Regions from separate parts of the Janibacter alkaliphilus genome, predicted to be linked through region 1. Evidence: predicted binding sites of a transcription regulator. Region 1 holds the regulator's gene; each other region holds the start of a gene.

Region 1 (4,206 bases):
CCGCGTTGTGCACAAGATGTGGACGAATGACAACGGTGTAACCACAAGATGTAGGACCATTAGAACCCTTCGACCCCACCTCGCGCAAGGGGAGGCGCGCCTCCCCCGGGATCCCGGGCGACACGCCGATGCCGGTGACGCACGACACGACGCACGACGAGGGGCCGGTCACCGTGACCGGTGACCGACCCCTGTCATGCGGCGCACGGGCAGCCTGGACCCGGGCACCTGACGCGGCGCCGCGGGTCGAGGGCGGCGCCGCGGGCTCAGGCCGCCGGGATCACGAGCTCCTGGCCGGCGTGCACGTGGGCGCTGCCGAGGTCGTTAGCCACGACGAGGGCAGAGACCGCCTCGGCCATCGGCAGGTCCGGCAGCTCGGCGCGGGCGATCTCGCCGAGGGTCTGCCCCTCCGTCACCGTGACGACCTCCGGGGTCGCGGTCGCGCCGGCCGGCCAGGCGGCGACGGCGCCGGTGGCCAGGGCGACGCCGAGCACCGCCGACGTCAAGACGAGGCGACCGCGCCGGGTCACCCGCACGGTCGGTGCCGCGGCGGGCGTGACCTGCTCCCCAGTGGGCAGCGAGACGAGGTGGCGCCGCCGCACCCCCGCCCGGTCGGCGGGGTGCCCGGCAGGCACGGGGCGAGCGGTGGCGAGGCTGTGGCTGCTGGCGCTGAGCGCGGTCGCGGTCATGGCTTCCTCCAGGTGGCGTGGTCCGGCACCGTCCGACATCGAACGGACGTTCGAGCGAACAGGTGTACGAGTTGTAGCACGCACGTTCGACCCGATCAACCGCGACGTCGAACAGACGTGCGGATCGTGACCGGTCCGAGATCGTGGTGCGTCCATGCCCTGAAGTCGACCATCGACCACCGACAGCCCTCTGACCTGCGCAGACGCAGGGCAGCTGCGACCGCAGGATGAGCCCTCAGACCCGGATGAGCCCCCGCGGCAGGCTGGTGAAGGTCTCCACGCCGGTCTCGGTGATCCGCACCGACTCAGAGACGCCGTAGCCAGCGCCGGAGATCCACATGCTGCAGATGACGTGGAAGGTCATGTTCGGCTCGAGCACCGTGGACTCCTCGCTGCGGATGCTCATCGTCCGCTCCCCCCAGTCCGGCGGGTAGCCGATGCCGATGGAGTAGCCCAGCCGCGAGGGCTTGGTCAGGCCGTGCTCGGCCAGGGCGAAGGTCCACGCCTCGGCCAGCCGCGAGGCCGGCACCCCGGCGCGGGCGGTGTCCAGCAGCCGCTGCAGCCCGTCGGCGACGGCCTGCTCCAGCGCCACCACCTCAGGGGCGGGCTCGCCGAGCACGACGGTCCGGGTGAGCGGCACGTGGTAGCGACGGTGCGCCCCGGCCAGCTCCAGCAGCACACCGTCGCCGGCCCGGAAGCGGCGGTCGGTCCAGGTCAGGTGCGGGGTGTCGGCCGCCTCGCCGGTCGGCAGCAGCGGCACGATCGAGGGGTAGTCGCCCCAGGCGTCGCCGTCGCCGAGGGCCTGGGCACGCATGATCTCGCCCGCCACGACGTTCTGCGGGACGCCCTCCCCGATGCTCCCCAGGGCGGCCTCCATCGCCTTCGTCGTCACCCGGGCGGCGGTGCGCATCAGCTGGATCTCCCGGTCGGACTTGACCGCGCGCACCCAGTTCACCAGCTCGAAGCAGTCGACGAAGCGCCACTCCGGGATGGCCGCGACCAGCGCCCGGTAGGCCTTGGGCGAGAAGAAGTGGGAGTCCATCTCCAGCCCGACCACGCCGTGGATCCGCCCGACGAGGCCGCGCCGGCGCATGTCGAAGGCGACCCAGTCGAAGGGGTGGAAGTGCGGCCGGTGGATGTGGTTCTCCGGGTAGCCGACGATCTGCTCCAGCGGCAGCCAGGCGGTGCGGTGGGCGCCCTGGGCGTCGATGTGCCGCGCGTAGAGGACGATGTCGTCCTCGGCCGGGACGACGAGCACCTGCGGGGTGTAGAAGGACCAGGCGTCGTAGCCGGTGAGGTAGTAGAGGTTCGCCGGATCGGTGACCAGCAGCGCGGACAGCCCCTGGTCGGCCATCCTGGCCCGCACCCGGGCCAGCCGCTGGTCGTACTCGCTGCGCGGGATCCCGGTGTCGGACTCGGGCGTGGTCTCGGGCGTGGCGCTCATCGGCGGCCTCCTCGGACGGTCCGGGCCGCCGGGCGTCGGCGGCGTCGGGCCCGAGTCTGCCAGCGCTGCACCGTCGTGCCACGGGGGCCCGGAGACCGCGTCAGACGCCCCGACACGCTCGAACAGATGTTTGATATGTGTGTTCGAGGTGCCTAGGCTTGAGCGCAGCCACCAGCGAAAGGGTCGAGATGAGCGACGACAACATCCACCGCCTCCCGGAGCGGGACACCGGTGACGGTCTTACCGTGCGCCAGCGGCGCGTGCTGGAGGTGATCCGCAGCGCGGTCGCGGCGAAGGGGTACCCGCCGAGCCTGCGCGAGATCGGCACGGCGGTTGGCCTGACCTCCCCCAGCTCGGTGGCCCACCAGCTGGCCTCGCTGGAGCGCAAGGGGTACCTGCGCCGCGACCCGAACCGGCCGCGCGCGATCGAGGTCATCGACCCCGACGCCGGCGCCCCGGCTCCCCCGCCCGCCGACATCGCCGGCCCTCGGGGCGGCGCTGCGCTGGACGACGATGACCACGACCCGACCGGCCAGGGCGACGCCCGGCCGGACGCCAGCTACGTGCCGGTGCTCGGCCAGATCGCCGCCGGCGTGCCGATCATGGCCGAGGAGAGCGTCGAGGACGTCTTCCCGCTGCCGAAGCAGATCGTCGGCGAGGGCTCGCTCTTCCTGCTCAAGGTCGTCGGTGACTCGATGGTCGACGCCGCGATCTGCGACGGCGACTGGGTGGTCGTGCGCCAGCAGCCGCAGGCGGACAACGGCGACATCGTCGCCGCCATGCTCGACAACGAGGCGACGGTCAAGACCTTCAAGCGCACCGACGGCCACGTCTGGTTGCTGCCGCACAACCCCGCCTTCGACCCGATCGACGGCGACCACGCCACCATCCTCGGCAAGGTCACGGCGGTGCTGCGGCGGGTCTGAGCGGCCTGTCCGAGTGACGCGGCCTGCTGTCTGAGTGACTTCGAGCGACCTGGCAGGCTGTCCGTCATGACGCGTTGGCTCCCGCCGGTGGCGATCCTCGTCGGCACCGGCCTGCTGGTGGGCCGGTCGGTGGCCGACGGCCAGCCCGGCTTCATCATGCTCGCCCTGGCCGGTCTGGCGCTCGCCTGGTGGGTCTCCCCGCTCAACGGCATGCTCGGCCCGAAGCACGCGGCGGTGACCGCGGACCCGGCGGCGCACCGGGTGGTCGTCTACTGGCGGCCCGGGTGCGTCTACTGCCTGCGTCTGCGCGGGGCGCTGGGGAAGTACCGCTCGCAGGCCACCTGGGTGAGCATCTGGGCGGACGCGGACGCGGCCGCCTACGTCCGCTCGGTCAACGACGGCGACGAGGTCGTGCCGACCGTGGTCATCGACGGGCAGGTGCACACCAACCCGGACCCCGAGATCGTCCGCGCGGCGGTCGGTGCTCCCGCCCGCTGAGCGGTCCGACCCGCGCGGTCGGTGAGATCTCGGCCCGGATCAGCCGGCCGTAACCAGGCTCAGCCGAGGCGCTCGACGAGCCCGGCCAGGGCCGGCGCCAGCTCCGTGTCGATCCGCAGCGTGGCCAGCTCGTCCCCGCGGGTCGGCCCCCGGGTGAGGATCACCACCGGGATCCCCCGGGCCGCGGCGCGGCGGACGAAGCGCAGCCCGGACATCACCTGCAGCGAGGACCCGAGCACGAGCAGCGCCGGTGCGGCGTCGGTGAGCGCGAAGCACTCCTGCACCAGCGGCTTGGGGACCGCCCCGCCGAAGAAGACGACGTCCGGGCGCAGCATGTCCGACCCGCAGACCAGGCAGGTCGGCGGCACGAAGCGCTCGACGTCGACCTCGTCGAGGCGGATGTCGCCGTCCGGCCGGATCTCGTCGCTGTCCACCTCGTAGCCGGGGTTGAGCGCCCGCATCCGGGCGTCCAGGTCCGTGCGGGCGCTGAGGTCGCCGCAGCTCATGCACACCACCCGGGACAGGCGGCCGTGCAGGTCGATGACGTCGGTGGTGCCGGCGGCCTGGTGCAGGCCGTCGACGTTCTGGGTGATCAGCGAGCCGATCGCGCCGAGCCGCTGCAGCGCGGTGACCTGACGGTGCCCGTCGT
Region 2 (4,206 bases), 1.0 Mb from region 1:
GGACTGGCCGGGGTCGACGACGTCGGTGGCGCTGCGCACCTCCCGGCGCTCGCTGGCCGAGGTGCACGCCGCCTACGACGCCGGCGAGATCGTGCGCTCCTGGCCGATGCGCGGGACCCTCTTCGTCGTCGCCGCGGAGGACCTCGGCTGGATGCTCGACCTCATGGGCGCGGCGACCCAGCAGGCCACGGCGCGGCGACGCGCCGAGCTGGGGCTCACCGATGAGCACCTGGGTCGTGCCGAGGCGCTGGCCGGGGCGACGATCCCCGCCGAGGGGCTGACCCGCGCCGGGCTGCTCGCCGTGTGGGAGGAGGCCGAGCTGCCGGTGGACTCCGGTCGCGGGTACCACCTCATCTTCCACCTCGCGCTCTCCCAGATCCTCTGCCTCGGACCGACGTGGGTCACCGAGGGCGGGTCGGTGGAGCAGCGGTTCGTGCTCAGCGAGCGGTGGCTGCCGCCGCAGACGCCGCTGGCACGCGAGGAGGCGGTCGCGCGGTGGTGCGCGCGCTACCTGCGCAGCCACGGGCCGGTGACCGACAAGGAGTTCCTCTGGTGGAGCAAGCTGCTGCGCCGCGACATCGCCCCGGTGCTGGAGACGGCGACCGCCGAGCTGACCAGCATCAAGGTCGGCGGCGCCCGGCACTGGGTGGATCCGCTGGTGCTGGAGGCGTACGGCTCGCGGAAGCGGGCGACGAGCGCGCCGCTGCTGCTGCCGGGCTTCGACGAGATCGTCCTCGGCTACGGCGACCGCTCCGCGGTGATGACCGACGCGCAGGAGCGCGAGCACGTCGTGCCGGGCAAGAACGGGGTCTTCCGACCGACCGTGATCCGCGCCGGGCGAGCGCTCGGCACGTGGCAGCGGGCGAAGGGGAAGAGGGCCGCGAGCGACCCGGTGGTGGTCACCCCCTTCGGCGGGGTGCTGCCCGGTCCGGTGGAGAAGGCGCTGCCGCGGCTGACGGCGGGGCTGCCGCGGTGAGGCGTTCGGGCTGCCGCCACTCTCGGAGGGGCTGTCGCTGGCGCGGAGGGGCGCTGTCGGTGGTCGGTGCCAGGGTCGGCGCATGACAGAGCACACTCATCACGCGATCGACTACGTCGAGCTCGGCGCGACCGACCTCGACGCGGCCAAGACCTTCTACGAGAGCGCCTTCGGCTGGACCTTCACCGACTAGGGGCCGACGTACGCCGGCTTCCAGCGGCTCGGGGCACCCGGCGAGGCCGGCGGCATCACCACCCAGAGCCCGCCTTCGACGGACGGACCGCTCGTCCTGCTGTGGTCCGACGACCTCGACGCGTCGGTGGAGGCGGTTCGCCAGGCGGGCGGCACGGTGACCGACGGGCCCTACGAGTTCCCGGGCGGGCGCCGCTTCCACTTCCACGACCCGGCAGGCAACGAGCTCGGGGTGTGGTCGACGACCTGAGGGAGGCGATGACCGCGCGATGCACGACTCCGCGCCAGCGGGTTCGGTACCAGACTCTCCTCATGTCTAGTGCAGGAGCAATAGCACCGGATAGGAAGGCATCGGCGTGATGCGCGGCTGGCTCACAGCCTTGACGTGTCGCTGGGCTCTGCCTCGGCGACGAAGAGGATGGTCGACGTGTCGTAGTAGTCCGTGGTGGTCCCGGCAGGGCGCATCCCGATGCGCTCGCACACGGCCTGGGAGGCGTGGTTGTCGGGACTTGTCACGGCGACGACCCGCGGCAGGCCGGAGCCGAGCAGGTGGTGAAGGACCGCTCTCGCCCCCTCGGTGATGTATCCCTGCCCGCTGTGCTCGGGGTGCGCGCGCCACCCGATCTCGACGTCGTTCAGGGCGACGCCTTCCGACGCGGGGATCGGCTGGGCCATGACGAGGCCGACGACGCAGCCGTCTCCGAGTCGTTCGAGGGCGACGATGCCGAGGGTCGGGTCGTCGTCGAAGCGGGCGAAGCGGGCGACCCGCGCCGGGACCTCGGACTCGTCCTCGAGCACCTGGGTCGGGATGAACCGACGCAGCTGCTGGCTCTGGTGGATGGCCAGGATCGCGTCGACGTCGCCCATGTCGAAGGGGCGCAGCCGGAGCCGGGCGGTGGCCAGCGGGATCACCGACTGATCGTCTCAACCTGGGCGCCGCGCGGGCCGTGACAGTGCACATGCGTGGCGACGAGACACCGACGGTCCACAGCACCAGAAGGTGGGCTGACGCTGTCGGTGGTCGCACGTATGTTCGGTTCATGGCAGGCGACACGCTCGTGCAGACCCCGGAGGCAGCCACCTCCGGTGTCGACCGGTGCGCCGGCGGGGTCTGCGGTCAGCTGCACGCGGGGCTGGACCTGCTCGACCACGAGCTCGACGCGCTGGCACGCGCTCGCGGGGTCACCTCGCACGACCTGGCAGCAGTGCTGCGGGAGCTGACGCGGCTGGTCAACCGGACGCAGGCGTTGCGTGACAAGGGTGCCGCGATCGCCAGCGCCGCCCGCGCCGACGAAGCAGGTGGGGCGCGGACCCCGGCAGCGTGGGTGGCTGGGGTGACCGGCACTGACCCGCGCACGGCGCACCGCCAGGCGCGACGGGTGGAGGCCCTCGGCGAGGGCCTCCTCGGGACGGATCTGAGCGATACGACAGAGGTGGGCGGTGACATGGCCGGTGGATCGGCGCCGGACGGACCGGCGTCTGACGGATCGGGTGTCGGTGGAGAGGGCGCTGGAGGGCCGACCGGCCCGAGCGGTCCGTCCGACACGGACCCTGCCGAGGCGGCGACGTCACCGCGGGCCGGCCTGTCACTCGTGGCACGGGCACAGCTGGCGGGCGATCTCTCGCCGGAGCAGGTCGACGTCATCACCGGGGTCATGGGTGACCTGCCGGACGGGACCGGCGCCGAGGTCCGAGCGCGGTGCGAGGTCGAGCTGGTGCGCCTGGCCAGGGGGCGCGCGCCGCGGGATCTACGACGCCTGGCCGCGCGCGTGCTGGAACGAGTCACCGGCGACACCGCCGCGGCCGACACCCACGAGAGCACCGTCGTCACCCGCGAGGAGGACGCCGCGTGGGAACGGTGCTCGTTCTGGATCAAGGACAACGACGACGGCACGATGTTCGGGCAGTTCACCGTGCCCACCGTCCCCGGGCTGGTGCTGAAGAAGGTCCTCGACGCGATGTCCTCCCCACGCCGGCGCACACCGGCACGAGACAGCGGCAATGACTGCGACAGAAGCACCGGGGTCGACGGGCGCAGAGGGGTCGACGGAAGCACAGGGCGTGCCTCTTCGGGGGCGAACGACGGCGCCGAGCCCTCCTGGTACGACCCGTCGATGACCTGGAAGGACCGTCGCCTGGCTCGGATGCGTCGCCAGGGCCAGGACCTCGCCACCCTGCTCACCCATCTGCCGACCGACCACCTGCACGAGAAGACCGCCGCCACCCTCGTCGTCACCACCCGCCTGCACGACCTGCAGAAGGGCGCCGCCGGCACCGGCCAGAGCGGCCCGAGCACCCCGCAGCGAGGCGCGACCGGGTCAGGCTCACCAGGTGCGGAGTCGAGCGTGCCGAACTTGCAGGCACCAGGGTCGAACGGGACGCGGTCCGGCGGCCCCAGGGTCGGAGCCAGCGACACCGGTCACCCTGTCTCCGCCGGGCAGCTGCGACAGCTGGCGTGCGCGGCCGGGATCATCCCCGCCGTCCTCGGCACCGACGGGCAGCCGCTCGACCTCGGCCGTCAGACCCGCTTCTTCACCTCGACCCAGCGCGCCGCCCTGGCGACCAGGTACGACACCTGCGCGATCGGCGGCTGCGACGTGCCCTTCGCCTGGTCCGAGATCCATCACCTCGCCGCGTGGCGGTCCGGCGGCCGCACCGACCTCGACAACGCGGTCCCCCTCTGCGGGCACCACCACCGCCTGCTCGACCGCGGCTACCACGCACAGATCAGCCGTGACGGTCCTCGACGACGGCTCACCCTCGTCCGCGACCGACGGTGACACCGCGTGATCAGCACCGTCTGACCTCGGTGCCGCCCTCACCCCAGCGACGAGCTCACCGCAGGGCCGCCCTCACTCCAGCGTCATGCTCACCTCAGCGCCGCCCTCGCCTTGACGCTGACCGACGGCGAGCACCACGGTCAGCTCCACCCGCACCTGAGGCTCGACCATCTAGGACCATCGCGGCAGCGCCGCGACGCTCCGCCCTTCACGTCGAGTCGTGCTCCGCCCTTCACGCCTGGTCGTCTCCGCCACACG
Region 3 (4,206 bases), 880 kb from region 1:
AGACGTCACGCTCGGACGCTGAGGTGGGCTGCATGGGCCCAGCCTGGCACGGTCCTGGCACCTCGAACCCCGGCTGGGACGCGCGATGCACCTCAGTCGCGGCGGTGCTCGGGCAGGGCGTCCAGGCACTCCCGGATGACGCCGTGGGCGACCTCGCCGCCGTACCCCTTGCGGGCGAGCATCCCGGCCAGCCGCCGGGTCTGCACGTCGCGGTCCAGTCCGTGCATCCGCCCCAGCCGCTTCTCCACGAGCGCGCGGGCGGTCTCCCGCTCGCTGTGCGGGTCGATCTCGTCGAGGACGCCCCGGGCGGTCTCCTCGTCGACCCCCTTCGCCCGGAGCTCGTGGGCCAGTGCGCGGCCGGCCAGGCCGCGGGTGGCCTGCTTGGAGCGGACGAAGGTCTCGGCGAAGGCGGTGTCGTCGACCAGGCCGACGTGCTCCATCCGGTCGAGCACCTCGGCGGCCACGTCGTCGGCGCAGCCCTTGCGGCGCAGCGCCCGCTCCAGCTCGGCACGGCTCTTCGGGGAGCCGGTGAGCAGGCGGAGGACCACCGCGCGGGCCACCGCGTAGGGGTCGGCCTCCTCGTCCACCTCCGGCGCAGGTGGTGGCACCGGACGGCCGGGGGCACCCGGACCGCGGACGCCGAGGCCCGCGCCCGCGTCGGACTCGCCGGGCTGCCACGCCTCGCCCGCCTGCGCTGCCTCTCCCGGCTGCCCTGTCTCGCCCGCCTGCGCCGTCTCACCCGCCTCGACGCGGGCGACCGCCGCCCGCAGCCGATCGATCTCGGCCTGCTGCGGTGCGGCGGTCGCCGGCGCGCTCTCCTGCGGAGCCACGATCAGAAGTCGACCGGGACCTCGGCCGGCTCCTCGACCGGAGCCTCGGGCTGCACGCCGATGCCGAGCTTGGTCTTGATCTTGGACTCGATCTCGTCGGCGAGCTCAGGGTTGTCCTTGAGGAAGGTGCGGGCGTTCTCCTTGCCCTGACCGAGCTGGTCGCCGTCGTAGGTGTACCAGGCGCCGGCCTTGCGGACGAAGCCGTGGTCGACCCCCATGTCGATGAGGCCGCCCTCGCGGGAGATGCCCTGCCCGTAGAGGATGTCGAACTCGGCCTGCTTGAAGGGCGGGGAGACCTTGTTCTTGACGATCTTGGCGCGGGTGCGGTTGCCGACCGGCTCGCTGCCGTCCTTGAGGGTCTCGATCCGGCGCACGTCGATGCGCACCGAGGCGTAGAACTTCAGCGCCTTGCCACCGGTGGTGGTCTCCGGCGAGCCGAACATCACGCCGATCTTCTCGCGCAGCTGGTTGATGAAGATCGCGGTCGTGCCCGAGGTGCTCAGCGCACCGGTGAGCTTGCGCAGCGCCTGGCTCATCAGCCGGGCCTGCAGGCCGACGTGGCTGTCGCCCATCTCGCCCTCGATCTCCGCCCGCGGCACCAGCGCGGCCACCGAGTCGACGACGATGATGTCCAGCGCGCCGGAGCGAATGAGCATGTCGGCGATCTCCAGCGCCTGCTCGCCGGTGTCCGGCTGGGAGACCAGCAGCGCGTCGGTGTCCACGCCGAGCTTCTTGGCGTACTCCGGGTCGAGCGCGTGCTCGGCGTCGATGAAGGCGGCGATGCCGCCGGCCTTCTGCGCGTTGGCGACCGCGTGCAGCGCGACGGTCGTCTTGCCCGAGGACTCCGGGCCGTAGACCTCGACGACCCGGCCGCGGGGCAGCCCGCCGATGCCGAGGGCGACGTCCAGGGAGATCGACCCGGTGGGGATGACCGCGATCGGCGGGCGCACGTCGTCGCCGAGGCGCATCACCGCGCCCTTGCCGTGGGCCTTCTCGATCTGTCCCATGACGGTGTCCAGGGACTTGAGCTTCTGCTCCTGCATCTTGCTGTCGATGGCGGTGACCTCGGCCATGCCACACCTCTCTCTTCTCACTCGTGCGCGGGCGCGTCCACCGGCGACCGTCGACGCTGTCGGGCTCGTTGCGTGTCAGGTCAGACGCTAGGAGCCCCCACCGACAACGGTCCGCGGCCGCCGTGAGGCTGTGGACCTCGAGGTCGCCGGGAGGGCACCTGTGGACGAGCGTAGACGAACATCTGTTCGAGGCAAGCACCGGCGCGCCGACACGCCGCCCGCGCCCCGACCCGCGCCACCTACCCTGCTCGGGTGAAGCCCTTCCTGCTGCTGGCCACCCGGGCCGACGACGTCGCCGCCGACGACGAGTACGCCGCCTTCCTGCGCTACAGCGGGCTGCGCGAGGACCAGCTCGTCCGGCACCGGCTGGAGCAGCACCCGCTGCCGAGGATCGACCTCGACGACTGGAGCGGCTTCATCGTCGGGGGCAGCCCCTTCAACGTCACGGACCGTGAGAAGACCGCGGTGCAGCGCCGGGTCGAGGCCGAGCTGGCCGACCTCGTGGCCCGGGTGGTGGCCGCCGACCACCCCTTCCTCGGCGCCTGCTTCGGCGTGGGTGTGCTCGGCTCGCTGCCGGGCGGGGTCGTCGACCGCACCTTCGGCGAGCCGCCGACCTCGGTTCGCCTGACCCAGACCGAGGCCGGGCGCACCGACCCGCTGCTGGCCGGGGTCGGCGAGCACTTCCACGCCATCGTCGGGCACAAGGAGGCCTGCCGGGTGCTGCCGGAGGGCGCGACGCTGCTCGTGGCCGGCGAGGCCTGCCTGGTGCAGATGTTCCGGATCGGCCGCAACGTCTACGCCACCCAGTTCCACCCCGAGCTGGACGCCGACAGCCTCGCCGAGCGGCTGCGGATCTACGCCGGCCACGGCTACTGCGAGCCGGAGGAGGCTGACGCGCTGGTCGCCCAGGCCCGAGCCGCGGACGTCGGCGACGTCCGCGAGGTGCTGCGCACCTTCGTCGCCCGTCACGCCCGCTGACCCGGCTCTATCCGTCCGCCCGACGGTCTTACCCTCAGGTCGAGGGTCAGCCTCGATCCCTCGTTCAGGAGCGCAGCAGACCGTCCAGCCGCCGCGCGGCGCCCCAGGCGCCGAGGCCGCCCAGCGCGGTGAGCACCGCCACGTGCACCAGCAGCCCCGGACCGACCTCGCCGAGGACGAGCGCCCGCTCCAGCGCCACCCCGTGGTAGAGCGGGCTGAGCTGGACCACCGGCTGCAGCCAGCCCGGGTAGGTGCTCAGCGGGAAGAAGGTCGCCGAGAGCATGAAGAGCGGCTGGACGACGAGGAAGATGAGATCGAAGTCGGTCCACGAGCGCAGGTAGGTCGTGGCGAACATCCCCATCCCGGAGAAGGCCAGCCCGGTGAAGACCGCTGCCGGCACGCACAGCAGAGACCACGGCGAGGCCAGCGGGTCGATGATCCCGGCGAGCACCGCCACGAGGTAGAAGGCGAGCGCATAGGTGCCGCCGCGCACCAGCGACCAGGCCACCTCGCCGACGGCGATGTCCCGCGGACGCAGCGGGGTGGCCAGCATGGAGTCGTAGATCCGCGCGTAGCGCAGCTTGAAGAAGACCCCGAAGGTAGAGTCCATCACCGCCCCGTTCATCGCCGAGACCGCCAGCAGCGCGGGCGCGACGAAGAGGGCGTAGTCCACCTGCCGCCCCGAGTCGGTGGTCACCAGCGGCACCAGCGCGCCCACCCCGAGGCCGATCGAGAAGAGGTAGAAGACCGGCTCGGCGAAGCCGGAGACGAAGATCGGCCACTGCCGCCGGAAGGTGGTGACGTTGCGGGCGAGCACGCTGCGCCACAACCACAGCCCGGGGCTGAGCGCGGCGCCGACCGGGGGCCTGGTCCGGGCTGGCGCGCTCATCCGACCAGCCTCGCGGACAGCCCGGTGCGGGCCAGGAGCGCACCGAGCGCGATCGCCACGAGCAGCACCACCAGGTGCAGCAGGCTCATCAGGTCCGGCGCCCCCGCTGCCACGGCCCGGGAGAGCTCGACCCCGTGCCAGAGCGGGGTGCACCCGGCGAGCGCCTGCAGCACCACCGGCAGCGAGCCCACCGGGAAGAAGACGCCGGAGAAGAGCATCAGCGGGGTGACCACGAGCCGGAAGACGAGGTTGAAGACGGCGTCGGTGCGGGCGCGGGCGGCGATCCCGATGAAGGGCGCCGCGAAGGCCAGGCAGGTCAGCACCCCGACCGGGACGCACAGCAGCGCCCACCACGAGGTCACCGCCCCCAGCAGCGCCGCCACGAGCAGGTAGGCCAGCCCGCCGGCGGCGGTCTGCGCGGCGATGACGAGCAGGT
Region 4 (4,206 bases), 1.4 Mb from region 1:
GGTGGGGCGCGCGGGCGGCGGCAGCGGGGCCCCGGAGGAGGGCAGCGTCGACGCCGGCTTCGCCCGGGACATGCAGACCCATCACGACCAGGCGGTGCAGATGTCGCTGATCATCCGCGACGGCACCGACGACGCGGACGTGCGCCAGCTCGCCTACGACATCGCCCGTACCCAGTCGCACCAGTCCGGGCAGATGGCCGGCTGGCTGCAGGTGTGGGGGCTGCCGGCGACCTCCTCCGAGCCGACGATGGCCTGGATGGAGGGGCACGAGCACGGCGGCTCGGACGCGATGTCCTCGGGGTCGATGTCCTCGGGCGGCTCGTCCGGCATGCCCGGGATGGCCAGCGCCGAGGAGCTCAAGGAGCTGGAGCAGGCCACCGGCGAGGAGGCGGAGGTGCTCTACCTGCAGCTGATGATCCGCCACCACGAGGGCGGCGTGCCGATGGCCCAGACCGCGGTGGACGCCGCCGAGACCGAGCCGGTGCGCACCCTGGCCCAGTCCATCATCGACAGCCAGACCGTCGAGGTGGAGACGATGACGGAGATGCTCGAGGCGCGCGACGGGGAGCCGCTGCCGAGCCCCTGAGCGGGGTCAGAAGCCCGCCCACCGGGCCACGTCGGCGACGAGCCCGTCGTCGACCGGCACGGCGCGGCCGTCGAGCTCGCCCACCGGGGTCGGACCGCGGCTGGAGGCGACCAGCCAGACGCCGTCTGCGGTGAGCAGGTCCGCGACCTGGACCAGCTCGTGGCGGGCGGAGCGCCCTTCGGCCTCGGCGGCGGCGAGGATGGCGCCGATCGAGGTCGAGGCCAGGATGCCGGTGCCGCCGGTCGGGGTGCTCAGCACGGCGCCGTCCCGCACGACGAGCAGGCCGGCCGTCGGGGCGTCCAGGGCGTAGCCGTCGGTGCTGGTGAAGATGACGTCGTCGGCGCCGCGCCGTCGGGCCTCGCGCAGGGCGGCGGTGTTGACCGCGTAGCTCAGCGTCTTCACCCCGCCGAGCAGCCAGGGGGCGTCGACGAAGGCGTCGCTGGGGTGGCCCCGGCTCAGCGTGACGGCGCGGACGGGGCGGGTCGTCGTCGCGGCGGCCCCCCGCTGCGGGCGACCGGCCGCACGCTCGGTGAGCGTGACGAAGGCCCTGGGCGGCCCGCCGCTCTCCGGTCCCCGGGTGAGGGTGAGGCGCAGCGTGGCCTCGCCGGGCTCGGGCCAGGCGCGAAGGGCGGTCGCCACGAGCTCGGTCCACGCCGCCTCGTCCGGGGCGGGGATCTCCAGGGCTCGCGCGGAGGCGGCCAGCCGGGCCAGGTGGCCGGGCAGGTCGACGACCTGGTGGGTCGGGCCGGGGTCATCACCGGCCTGGCGGTCGTCGCCCCCGGCGTCGACGGGGATCACCAGGGCGGAGTCGAAGCAGCCGTCGCCCCGGGTCAGCCCGGCGTCGTCGGCCGCGACCACCGGCGCCTGCGGGTCGTGCAGGCGAGGACCCTCGGGGGCGAGCAGCGCGACGACGCGGGGACGGGGCATGGGATCAGCGTAGGAGGGCAGGTCAGGCACGACCCCGGGCATGCGGTCGAGCGTGCGTTGTCGCAGGTCAGAGGGCTGTCGGCGCTCGAACGTATGATCGATGCATGTCGACAGCGATGGCAGACCGCGACCCCGGGAGGCTCCCCGAGGCGCTGGCCGCTGCCGCCGATCTCGTCGACGGGGCGAGCAGGTCAGGCACCTGGCGGCTGAGCGATGCCGAGATCGCGGAGGCCCTGGCGGAGCTCGGGCGACTTCGTCACCTCGCCACCGTCGCCGAGGTGGCCCTGCTGCGCGACGGGCTCTCCCGCGGGCTGCCGCGGGACGGAGGGTGGGGCGACCACGACTGGGCGACCCGGTGCGAGGGGGACCGTGCCCCCGACCCGGCGCCCGGTCACGTCGCGCAGGCGCTGCGGCTGGCGCGCGCCGGGCTGCAGCGGGGGCTGGTGCCCGACGTGGACGACGACCCGAACGGGTCTGTGGCGGACCGAGACAGCGCGGTCGGCATGGACCCCTGCGATGCAGGCCGCGAGGTGGACACCGGCCACGACGCGGGAGCGGGTCCGGACGTCTTCGGCGTGGTCGAGCGCAGCGCGGGCACCGGCGACGTACTGACCGCCTTCGAGCGGGGCGACTTGGCGGCGAGCAGCGCGGACCGGCTGGTGCGCTTCGTCGACGACGTGGCGCCGGTGGCCGACCCGACGATGCTGGCGACCGATCTCGGGGTGCTGCTGCACGCGGCCCGGGACGGCTACCGGCCTGGCGGACCGGAGGGTCGCGGTCGGCCGGTGCGGGTCGGCGGGATGACCGACCGGGAGCTGCGCGTGGCGATCACCCGGACCGGGCGGTTGCTGCGGCCGAGCCGGGATCTCGAGCAGGAGCACCGCGCCGCGCGCAACGCCCGACGGCTGCACCGGTGCCCCGGCCCGGCCGGGATGACCAGCTACCGGGTGACCCTCGACCCTGAGGGCTCGGCGGTGCTGGACGCCGCGCTGTCCGCCCTGTCCCGCCCCGAGACCGGGCCGGACGGGGACCCCGATACGCGCACCCACCCGCAGCGTCAGGCCGACGCGCTCGTCGAGATCGTCCGGCGCGGTGTCTCCGCACCGGGCGAGATGCCCACCACCGACAAGACGCAGGTCATCGTCACCATCCCCTGGACCGTGCTGCGCGACCAGGCACTACCACCGAGCACCTCGCACACCGGCGGCCAGACGGCCCTCGGCGGTGCGAGCAGCGCGTGGGGCGCGACCGACGCCGGGATCCACGGCGGAGGGGTCACCGCCACCGGTCAGGTGCTCCCGCCGTCGGTGGTCCGCCGGATGGCCTGCGACGCCGCGATCCTGCCCGCCGTGCTCGGCGGGCCCAGCCAGATCCTCGATCTCGGGCGCAGCGCCCGCCTCTTCACGGCTGGTCAGCGCCGAGCTCTCTGGCACCGCGACCAGGGCTGCTCCTACCCGGGGTGCACGATGCTCGCGCAGTGGTGCGACGCCCACCACGTGACCTGGTGGAGCCGGGGCGGCGCGACCGACCTGAGCAACGCCGCTCTGCTCTGCCCGCGGCACCACACGTTCGTGCACGAGCGCGACCTCACCGCCACCGTGACCGGCGACGGGGTCACCTGGCACACCTGACCACCCCGCCCCGCGCCCGCCGAGGACGGCGGGCGTCGAGGCATGCCCGTCAGCGGCACAGCGTGGCACGCAGACCGCCCTCCGGCAGCCTGCGAGGCGCGTCGGTAGCGGCGCACGTCAGGAGCGGCGCACATCCGGGACAGCCCGACCGATAGGGGACCCGTCAGCGGCAGAGCGTGGCGATGGCGGTCTCCCGATCCTGGTGCTCGAGCACCTCGACCCCGACCTCCTCGAGCATCCGGTAGGCGGCGAAGAAGGAGTCCAGCTCCTCGACGAAGGCCGGGGCCAGGTCACCGAGGTCGCCGAGGTGGTCGACGTAGTGGCTGTTGCGCGGCACGCAGATCAGCTTGGTCTCCTCGATCTCACCCACCTTCAGCAGGAAGGCGGCGACCACCCGGGTGCGGATGTAGATGCCCGGATAGGTCGGCTCGTCGATGAGCACCAGGGCATCGAGCCCGTCCCCGTCCTCGCCCTCGGCGCCGATGACGTAGCCGTAGTCCCCGGGGAAGCCGGCCGGTCCGCCGAGACGGCGGTCGAACCACATCTCCCCGTCGTCGTTCACCTCGTACTTGTTACGGCTGCCGCGAGGGATCTCGACGACGACGTCGCAGACCCCGTCGGCGTGCATGGCGTCACGGTCCGGCCAGGTAGAACTCTCAACCATCTTCGGACGGTAGCGCTCACACCCCCACCGGTACCACCCCGCGGCGCTGGCGGCTGTCCGTCTCCTGTCGGATCGCCGACACGACGGACCCTGTGTCAGGCGGTGCGGCAGGGCTGTCGGGGCCGGTCGTTAGGTTGCCGGTGTGACCATGCACCTGCATCGCGCCGAGCGCACCGACCGGCTGGCCGACGGCCTCGCCGCGATGCTGTCACGCCCGCTGGAGGACCCCTTCGCCGAAGAGGTGGTCGTGGTCCCCGAGCGCGGGATCGAGCGGTGGCTGGCGCAGCGCCTCTCGCACCGGCTCGGCTCCGGGCCCGGCGGGCAGGACGGGGTGTGCGCCGGGGTGCGCTTCCTGCGACCCAGCTCGCTGATCACCCAGCTCGTCGGCCGCGAGGCCG

The links. Region 1 encodes LexA, which represses DNA repair genes until DNA is damaged. Its sites were predicted from a motif close to TCGAACANNTGTTCGA; they were not measured.
Region 2: the regulator LexA is predicted to act here: its motif matches at 2,190-2,205, upstream of BJY28_RS05850 (HNH endonuclease signature motif containing protein).
Region 3: the regulator LexA is predicted to act here: its motif matches at 2,078-2,093, upstream of recA (recombinase RecA).
Region 4: the regulator LexA is predicted to act here: its motif matches at 1,599-1,614, upstream of BJY28_RS04225 (HNH endonuclease signature motif containing protein).

The regions. Positions count from the first base shown of each region.
Region 1 covers NZ_JACBZX010000001.1:2,249,693-2,253,898, reverse strand. Annotated here, with positions in the region: gene BJY28_RS10860 (LysM peptidoglycan-binding domain-containing protein) at 267-689, opposite strand; gene BJY28_RS10855 (M24 family metallopeptidase) at 925-2,133, opposite strand; gene lexA (transcriptional repressor LexA) at 2,322-3,059, shown strand; gene BJY28_RS10845 (glutaredoxin family protein) at 3,126-3,557, shown strand; gene BJY28_RS10840 (NAD-dependent protein deacetylase) at 3,617-4,206, opposite strand, start outside.
Region 2 covers NZ_JACBZX010000001.1:1,208,069-1,212,274, reverse strand. Annotated here, with positions in the region: gene BJY28_RS05865 (winged helix DNA-binding domain-containing protein) at 1-976, shown strand, start outside; gene BJY28_RS16790 (VOC family protein) at 1,059-1,169, shown strand; gene BJY28_RS16785 (VOC family protein) at 1,224-1,418, shown strand; gene BJY28_RS05855 (GNAT family N-acetyltransferase) at 1,541-2,080, opposite strand; gene BJY28_RS05850 (HNH endonuclease signature motif containing protein) at 2,209-3,948, shown strand.
Region 3 covers NZ_JACBZX010000001.1:3,132,987-3,137,192, forward strand. Annotated here, with positions in the region: gene BJY28_RS14840 (class I SAM-dependent methyltransferase) at 1-34, opposite strand, end outside; gene BJY28_RS14845 (regulatory protein RecX) at 93-830, opposite strand; gene recA (recombinase RecA) at 833-1,873, opposite strand; gene BJY28_RS14855 (glutamine amidotransferase) at 2,156-2,881, shown strand; gene BJY28_RS14860 (ABC transporter permease) at 2,946-3,770, opposite strand; gene BJY28_RS14865 (ABC transporter permease) at 3,767-4,206, opposite strand, start outside.
Region 4 covers NZ_JACBZX010000001.1:878,088-882,293, forward strand. Annotated here, with positions in the region: gene BJY28_RS04215 (DUF305 domain-containing protein) at 1-586, shown strand, start outside; gene BJY28_RS04220 (aminodeoxychorismate lyase) at 593-1,513, opposite strand; gene BJY28_RS04225 (HNH endonuclease signature motif containing protein) at 1,618-3,144, shown strand; gene BJY28_RS04230 (inorganic diphosphatase) at 3,308-3,808, opposite strand; gene recC (exodeoxyribonuclease V subunit gamma) at 3,957-4,206, shown strand, end outside.